4 regions of the Marinobacterium maritimum genome follow, and region 1 is predicted to be linked to each of the others. Evidence: predicted binding sites of a transcription regulator. Region 1 holds the regulator's gene; each other region holds the start of a gene.
The links. Region 1 encodes sigma-54, which starts transcription at its own class of promoters, with help from an activator protein. Its sites were predicted from a motif close to TGGCACNNNNNTTGCTNT; they were not measured.
Positions count from the first base shown of each region.

Region 2: ABD013_RS08505 (nitrate- and nitrite sensing domain-containing protein) is a predicted target of sigma-54. The motif match lies at 1,035-1,052, and genes of this name have one in related genera.
Region 3: fliE (flagellar hook-basal body complex protein FliE) is a predicted target of sigma-54. The motif match lies at 1,309-1,326, and genes of this name have one in related genera.
Region 4: glnA (glutamate--ammonia ligase) is a predicted target of sigma-54. The motif match lies at 1,003-1,020, and genes of this name have one in related genera.

Region 1 covers NZ_BAAAET010000002.1:267,117-269,318, forward strand. Annotated here, with positions in the region: gene hpf (ribosome hibernation-promoting factor, HPF/YfiA family) at 1-253, opposite strand, end outside; gene ABD013_RS07620 (RNA polymerase factor sigma-54) at 307-1,815, opposite strand; gene lptB (LPS export ABC transporter ATP-binding protein) at 1,864-2,202, opposite strand, start outside.
Region 2 covers NZ_BAAAET010000002.1:448,056-450,257, forward strand. Annotated here, with positions in the region: gene cobA (uroporphyrinogen-III C-methyltransferase) at 29-880, opposite strand; gene ABD013_RS08505 (nitrate- and nitrite sensing domain-containing protein) at 1,098-2,202, shown strand, end outside.
Region 3 covers NZ_BAAAET010000002.1:155,621-157,822, reverse strand. Annotated here, with positions in the region: gene fliF (flagellar basal-body MS-ring/collar protein FliF) at 1-808, opposite strand, end outside; gene fliE (flagellar hook-basal body complex protein FliE) at 831-1,181, opposite strand; gene ABD013_RS07070 (3'-5' exonuclease) at 1,364-1,993, opposite strand; gene ABD013_RS07065 (putative nucleotidyltransferase substrate binding domain-containing protein) at 2,000-2,202, opposite strand, start outside.
Region 4 covers NZ_BAAAET010000003.1:349,409-351,610, forward strand. Annotated here, with positions in the region: gene glnA (glutamate--ammonia ligase) at 1-923, opposite strand, end outside; gene ABD013_RS12620 (hypothetical protein) at 1,283-1,633, shown strand; gene typA (translational GTPase TypA) at 1,710-2,202, shown strand, end outside.

The DNA.
Region 1 (2,202 bases):
TCTGGCGATCCAGCTTGTCGACCATACCATCAATTGCAGCATACATGTCGTCATGCTGGTGTGCCGCAAAGACTTCACCGCCAGCCAGGTGGATGTTGGCTTCAGCTGTCTGGCGCTGCTTCTCAACACTGAGTGTGACCTGTGCATTAGTGATGTTATCGAAGTGACGTTCCAGGCGGTCAAACTTGGTACGTACGTACTCGTCCAGAGCGCCTGTCAGTTCGACGTGGTGGCCAGTGATGTTGATCTGCATAGGTTTTTCTCCTCGTCATGGACACGTTCTTACAGCGTGCCTTTCCATTCCCATTAAACCAGACGCTTGCGCTCATTAGAAGGCGGAATGTTCATCGCTTCACGATATTTTGCAACGGTGCGTCTGGCGACATTGATTCCCTGTTCTTTTAACAGCTGAGCGATCTTGTTGTCACTGAGTGGCTTGGCCGTATTTTCATTGTTGACCAGTTTCTTGATCAGCGCCCGAATCGCCGTGGAAGAGGCGGCGCCGCCATCGGACGTGCTGACGTGACTGGAGAAGAAGTACTTGAGTTCAAAGATGCCGCGTGGCGTATGCATGTACTTCTGTGTGGTCACGCGCGAAATGGTGGATTCGTGCATGTCGACCGCTTCGGCGATGTCGTGCAGTACCATCGGTTTCATGCCTTCTTCACCCTCCTCGAAAAAGTCGATCTGGCGCGCGACGATCTCGGTGGACACCTTGAGCAGCGTTTCATTGCGGCTGAGCAGGCTTTTGAGGAACCAGCGAGCTTCCTGCAGGTGGTTCTTCAGGTAGGTGTTGTCGGCGCTGTTGTCGGCCCGTCGAATCAGGTCGGCATACTGGGTGTTGATCTTCAGACGCGGCGAGGCGTCGGTGTTGAGACTGACGTTCCACTGCCCCTGGATCTTGCGCACGATCACGTCGGGGATGACGTATTCGGGTGGCTCCGAGCTGATCAGGGTGCCGGGCTTGGGGTTCAGGCTCTGGATCAGACTGATCACCTGCTGCAGGCTGTCTTCCTTGAGACGCAAGCGGCGCATCAGGGTGCGATAATCGTGGCTGCCAAGCAGGTTCAGATGGTCGCGTACCAGGCGTACGGCATCGTTGAGCAGTGGGGTGTCCTCGGGCAGTTGGCGCAGCTGCAACTGCAGGCATTCGCTGAGGTCGCGGGCGCAGACGCCGGCTGGGTCGAACTGCTGCACTCGGTGCAGCACCGCTTCGATCTCGTCAGTGTCGCAGTCAGAGAAACGTTCGGGCTCGCTCTGCTGGAAATGCTCCAGTACCTCGTCGACACTGGTGCGCAGGTAGCCGTCGGCATCGACCGCATCGATCAGGGCGAGGGCCACCATGCGGTCGTTGTCACTCATCGGGGTCAGGTTCAGCTGCCACAGCAGGTGATCCTGAAGATCATCCTCGGTGCTGTCGTTGTCACCTGGATCCCAGTCACTGTCGCGTTCGGGGCCGGGCGAGCTCTGATGCTGGAAAGTGTCGTCCCACTGGCTGTCGGTCGCCAGTTCGGTGGGAATCTGCTCGTTCCAGCCATCCTCGCCGCTGTCTTCCCAGCTATCCTGGTCCTCGGTCGCGGCCGGCTGCTCGCTATCGCGGGAGCTGTCCTGTTCGGCACTGGTGTCCTGCTTTTCGGCTTCGGCCTCCGCCGTTTCCTGTTCCTCATCCACTTCCAACAGGGGGTTGCTGTCCAGCGCTTCCTGAATTTCCTGCTGCAGATCCAGAGTGGAGAGCTGCAGCAGGCGAATCGCCTGCTGCAGCTGCGGCGTCATTGTCAGCTGCTGGCCGATCTTGAGTTGTAACGACTGCTTCATATGCAAACTGCCGGGTTGACCGAGTTGGGAGTAGACATGCTGCGGCGCTTAGAGGGCGAACTGCTCGCCCAGATACGCGCGGCGGACCTGCTCGTTGTTGAGGATGTCCTGCGGGCTGCCTTGGGCCAGGATGCCCCCTTCACTGACGATATAGGCTCGCTCGCAGATATCAAGGGTCTCTCGCACATTGTGATCGGTGATCAGAATGCCGATATTGCGGGACTGCAAGTGCCGGATCGTCTGCTTGATGTCACTGACCGAGATGGGATCGACGCCGGCGAACGGTTCGTCCAACAGAATGAAGTCAGGCTCGGTGGCCAGCGCGCGAGCGATCTCAACGCGACGGCGCTCACCGCCGGACAGTGCCATGCCGAGGCTGTCGCGCAG
Region 2 (2,202 bases), 180 kb from region 1:
TCAGCCAAATACCGACTTTCGAGGGGACTCAGCAGGTTTCTGCCAGCATCTGTTCAATCGTTTCGGATGCTTCCCGGTACTGCTCAACCACCTTGCCAACCAGGATAAGCGTGGGTGATTTCAGTGCATGCTGCTCGATTGTGGTGCTCATTTCGGCCAGATCCGTGCGCAATGCACGCTGGTCGGCATGGGTGCCACGCTCCACCAGCAGTACCGGCCAGTCATTCGGCAGGCCGTGCTGCTGCAGCTCGTTCGAGATGGTTTCGGCCATCGACAACCCCATGTAGAACACCAGCGTCTCGTCGCGGCGTGCCAGGTCGGACCAGTCGATGGGACGGTCGTCACAGCTGTGCGCGGTGATCAGGCGCAGGCGCGGTGCGGTCACCCGTTCGGTCAGCGGCAGATTGCAGCTGGCGGCACAGCCGGCGGCAGCCGTGATGCCGGGTACGATGCTGAACGGGATGTCAGCCGCCCGCAGGGCATCCATTTCCTCGGTCAAGCGACCGAACACCAGTGGGTCACCGCCCTTGAGACGCACTATCTGCAGGCCTTCTCGCGCCAGCTGTACCAGCATGCGGCAGATCTGCGGCTGGCTGACCGAGTGCTGTCCCTTCAGCTTGCCCACGTAGATGCGGCGGATCGTGGCGGGAATCTCTTGCATCAGCTCGTCACTTACCAGGGCGTCGTAGACGATGACATCGGCTGCCAGCAGGGCCTTCCAGCCCTTGCGGGTGATCAGATCGGGGGCGCCCGGGCCGGCGCCGACCAGATCAACACGGCCCTGACGGGAGCCTTCCCGAGTAAGCAGGGTCGGGCGCTGCCAGAGGCTGAAGTTGCCAAGTGAGGGCAGGGCCGAACGCAGGTAGTCCAGTGTCATCATTGTCGATACCTCATAAAAAAGGCGCCTGTCCCTCAACCTTGTGATTGAGAGAGCAGGCGCCAATGCCTCATGTAAGAGCTATGCAGACAATCTTCGCTCTGAGAAGACTGTCCAACAGTACCTAGCAATATTGATGCCTAAATTTTCCCTTTGTTGGAACAGGGTTTGCATCTTTCACAGTGCCCCCGCTGATCAAGCGATACGACCGGAGCCTTTCATGCCTGCCCACGCACCCCTGATCGAGCATTTCCTGCTGGCCGCCCGCAGCAGCGAAATCCGTACCCTGGACCAGTTGGCCCAAAGTTGTCAGCTGGTTACGTCCGCCTGTGAGCTGATCCATGAGCTGCAGCGGGAGCGCGGCATCTCCAACATCTACCTGGCCTCGGGGGGCAAGCGCTTTGGCACTGAGCGGGAACAGCAGCGTAAACGCAGTGATACGGCGGAGCGACACTTTCATGACTATCTGCGCCATGTGCAGGAAGGAGACAGTCGGCTCTGGGGCAGCGCCAGCCTGTTTCACCGTATCGCCAGGGTGTTGCTGCAACTGGAAGATCTGCCTGAGCTGCGCAAAGGCATCGGTGACCAGACATTGGATACCGCGACCTCGACCGAGGCCTGGTCAGGGCTGATCGCAGGGTTGCTGGCCATCATATTCGAGGCGGCGGACATCGCCACCGATTCCGAAATTTCCCAGGCATTGGTGGCCCTGTTCCATTTCCTGCAAGCCAAGGAACACACCGGCCAAGAGCGGGCCTGGGGCTCGGTGGGTTTTGCCACCGGTCGCTTTGATCCCGAGCTGCAGGCACGATTGCAGCACCTGCGTGACTCTCAGCAGCGCTGCCTGGATGTGTTCATTCGTTTCGGTGGCGAGTCTGAGCGCGCGAAGTGGTCGGAAATTGAAGCCTCGTCGGGAACGGCGGAACTGGTTCGCCTGCGCTGGATAGTGGATGGTTTCGACCCGGCCAGCCCGATTCCAGCCGGCATCAGTGAAATCTGGTTCGCCGTAGCCACTGAACGGATCGATCGCATGCGGGATGTGGAACAGCAGCTGTCGGCGTCGCTGCTGGCGATGGCTCAATCCCGGCTGGAACAGGCCCGCAAGGCGCTGCAAGAGAACCGTTCCCGTTTGCAGGCAGAGCCCGATGCGGAGTCCGAGCCGGTTTCCCCCCTGTCACTGCTGTTGGAAAGCTCGGAGGGCAAGTCGGCTTCGTTGTCGCCCAGTGGTTCAGTGCGCGCCCTCTATGACCTGCTACAGGAGCAGGCCGAACACCTGCAGCAAATGAGCGACCAGCTGGAGGAGGCTCGCTCGGCGTTGACCGAGC
Region 3 (2,202 bases), 110 kb from region 1:
AGACTTCCGCGCGGAAATTGCCCAGCCCCAGCACCGGCTGAAGAATGCTGTTGATCCGGTTGACCAGCGTCTGTTCGATGCTGCGGGTATATTCCAGCTGTTTGGCCGCCAGAACGACATCTTCATCCTGATCACGGGTATTGAGCAGACGCCCCTTCTGATCGACGACGGTCACATCTTCTACCGCCAGTTCAGGAATGCTGGACGCCACCAGGTTGGCGATGGCAACAACCTGATCACGCGCCAGGGTACGACCGGAGAACATCTCGATGAATACGGAGGCGCGCGGCTTGCGCTGGTCACGGACAAAAACGGATTCTTTGGGCAGAGCCAGGTGCACCCGGGCCGAGCGCACAGCCAGCATGCTGCTGATGGTTCGCGCCAGTTCACCCTCAAGGCCTCGGCGGAAGCGCGCATTTTCCATGAACTGGCTGGTGCCCAGCCCCTGATCCTGATCCAGCAGCTCGAAGCCAACCGTCTTGTCGGAGGTAAAACCTTCCGAAGCCAGCTTCAGACGTGCCTGATGCACGTGCTCCTCGGGCACCAGAATCGCGCGGCCATCGGCATCAAACTTGTAGGGCATATTGAACAGCTTCAGCTGTTCGATCACCTCGTTGGCATCGGCGAAGTTCAGGTTGGAGAAGAGCACACGGTAATCCGGCTTCTGAGACCAGAGCACCACGGCAAAGCCGATGGCGATGCTCGCGGCCAGCCCCACCATCAGGCCAAGCTGACGCAGAATGCCCAGGCTGTTGAAGCCGGACATCAGACTGCCTTTGTTGCTGGCCTGTGCTGCCGAATTATCCATTCAATCCTAACCGTTAGCCGCCTTAGATAGGCATCTTCATCACATCTTCGTAGGCCGTAACCAGACGGTTACGCACCTGGGTCATCGCCTGAAAAGAAACCGTGGCCTTCTGCGCCTGGATCATCACCTGAGACAGATCCACCGACGGGTCCCCCTGCTCATAGGCGGTACGCAACCGGGACGCTTCCATCTGGTGCTCGTTGACCTTATCAACAGCCCCCTTGAGCAGCTCGGCAAAGCCATTGCTTTCGACCTTGCTGATACCGGAGGTTTCCAGCTCCGGTCGGGCCATGGGTGCCACGCCCTGTTGCATCTCGGCCTTGATCGAGCGCATCTGTGACAGCAGGCTGTTGATATCCGCACGCTCTACCATGCTTCCCTCTCTCCCTGCGGCAATATTTTGACATTATAGAGACTACCCCTTGCGCATCAAGCAAGGCGGCGATGAAGTCGACAATATACTGACGTATTCCGGTCTCTACCGGCATCACCCTAGCAATAAAGCAAAAAGCGGGCCAATAGCCCGCTTCGCCATGATACCCGAGATTTAGGTACTCAGTAACTGCTGTTGGGTGTTAAACCGTACTTCAATCGCACATACATCAACGCAACGGTGATTGCGTCCCCCAGTGCGGTGTGCCGTTCCAGCATGGGAATATCCAGCTTGCCGGCGATGGTGTCAAAGCGAAGATCCACATCTCCGCCCACGTGCTTCCACTTGATGATGTCGTGATACACGTGGGACAGCTCGATCGCCTTGTTGGGCAGGCCGAAACCGTAACGGGGGCGGATAAACTTGTCCAGCATACGGATATCAAAGTTGACGTAATAACCCAGAATCGGGCGATTGCCGATGAACTCCAGTACCTGTTCGAGGGCGTCCTCCAGATCGATGCCATCAGCCAGATCACTGGCCCGGATCTTGTGGATCTTGATCGAGTCACCGCTGAGGCTCTTGGGCGGCTTCAGCTTCAGGTCCAGCCGCTCACTGGTGATCACCTTGCGCCCCTTGATGCGCACGGCACCGATCGACAGGATCTCGGCCTGCTTCACGTCCAGACTGGTGGTCTCGCAATCCAGCGAAACCACTTCATCGCCCTTATAGCTCTCGAACAGGTGAGCCCAGGGGCCCTCACGGTGCTGACGTTTTTCCTTCAGGCGCCGTATGGAGCGCGGGATGATCATGATGCTTCAACCTCCAAGGTGGTAGCGCTGTGCCAGATGCTTTTTGAATCCCTTCACTACATGCAGCGCATCACGCAGCAGATCCCGTTCCAGCTTGTTCAGCTGCTGCAGATCGATCTGGTTGGGCGTCGGGTCAATCCCTTCCTCCGCCTCTTCCGCCCGCCTGATCTGCTGGCGCAGCCGCAGCTGGATAAACAGAGCCAGCGCCT
Region 4 (2,202 bases), on a different contig from region 1:
AGCGCCTTGGCGTGCTTAACGATACCGCCGATGTAGTACAGGGCAGTGTCGCTCAGACCACCGTAGCCGTCACCGGCAAAGATGTTGGCACCGTCCTTGGACATGGACAGGTGCACGTGCATGCCTGAACCGTTGTCACCGACCAGCGGCTTCGGCATGAAGGTGCCGGTCTTGCCATAGGCGTGCGCCACGTTGTGTACACAGTACTTCAGGATCTGAACTTCGTCCGCCTTGGCCACCAGGGTGTTGCCACGTACGCCGATTTCACACTGACCGGCCGTCGCCACTTCGTGGTGGTGGACTTCGATGGTCAGGCCCATGGCTTCCATGGCATCACACATGGCCGCACGCAGGTCATGCAGGGAGTCGATCGGCGGCACCGGGAAGTAGCCGCCCTTCACGCGCGGACGGTGACCGGTGTTGCCACCTTCGATCTTGTGGTTGGACGCCCAGGAAGCTTCTTCGGACTGGATGCTGTAGCCGCAGCCGCTGATGTCAGCGTGCCACTCGACACCGTCAAAGACGAAGAACTCCGGCTCCGGACCCAGCATGGCGGAATCGGCGATGCCGGTGGACTTCAGGTATTCTTCAGCGCGTTTGGCAACGGAACGCGGGTCACGCTCGTAACCCTGACCAGTCGCCGGCTCGATAATGTCACAGCGTACGATAACGGTCGCATCTTCAGCGAAGGGGTCCAGCACAGAAGCGCTGTCATCCGGCAGCAGGATCATGTCGGACTCTTCGATACCTTTCCAGCCAGCGATGGAAGAACCATCGAACATCTTGCCTTCTTCAAAGAAGTCATCACCCATGTCAGAAACCGGGATGGTGACGTGCTGTTCCTTGCCCTTGAAGTCGGTAAAGCGCATATCAATCCACTTTGCGCCACTCTCTTTGATCAGATTCAGAGTCTTCTCTGACATTTGGCTATCCCCACTCGTTATCAGTTTGCCTGGGCAAAACATCTTTACATTAGGATCCGGAAACCGGTTGCCAGAACATAAAGCAAAGGTCGTGCCAGTTTTTGATTCAAGCTAAGTGCTTGATTTTTGGAATGCACGGGATTGAAGCTGCGACACTTGGCACCAAAAAAGAGCATCGATATCTATCGATGCACCATATTAGTGCAAAACCAGCCAGACCAGTGTACGCACCCCGGCATCTGCAGCCTATAATAGTGCAAAGCAAAACCGAATGCTGCCCGTCACCGTGCTTCAAATCATTCCTTTGACAGAGTACCCTGCTCTGTATTGCCCCCTGATGAAAGAACCTCTTCAGCACCATGAACGGTCTGCCCCAACTGCTCTGCTGCACATTGCTGCTCGCCCTGCCCCTGACCGCCACGGCCGAACCCTCGCCCGGGTACAGCAAACGCTTCCCGGCCAAATGGCTTGAAACAAGCGGTGAGATCCGACTGGATACCATCTGTTACAACTACCCTGAAAGCAGCTACATGTATCGCATGTGCCGTCAGGAGGCTGGTAACACGCTGCGTTCTCGCTGCCAGCGTTACCGGGCCGTGCAACAGGCTGATCCAAACGATGCCCACTACCAAGAATTGACCGAGAAATACTGTCGTGCAGCCCGGCTTTACCGCCCGTTTCCCCAACTGGAACCTAATGGACAGCAATAACGATCAGTAAATGATCGATTGTTTCACATCCCTTCCGTATAATGGCGCGCTTTAACACATCACCAAGGTACTACGCGTGATCGAGAACCTCCGAAATATTGCCATTATCGCCCACGTTGACCACGGCAAAACCACTCTGGTCGACAAGCTGTTGCAGCAGTCCGGAACCCTGGGCCGCCGTGACGAAGGCGCCGAGCGCATCATGGATTCCAACGACCAGGAACGTGAGCGTGGCATTACTATTCTGGCCAAGAATACCGCCATCAAGTGGAACGATTACCGCATCAACATCGTCGACACTCCGGGACACGCGGATTTCGGTGGCGAGGTAGAGCGCGTACTGTCCATGGTTGATTGCGTACTGTTGCTGGTCGACGCTCAGGACGGCCCCATGCCGCAGACTCGCTTCGTAACTCAGAAGGCGTTTGCCCGTGGTCTGCGTCCGATCGTGGTGATCAACAAGATCGACCGCCCTGGCGCACGTCCGGACTGGGTCATGGATCAGGTGTTCGATCTGTTCGATAACCTGGGTGCCACAGACGAGCAGCTGGACTTCCCGGTTGTCTACG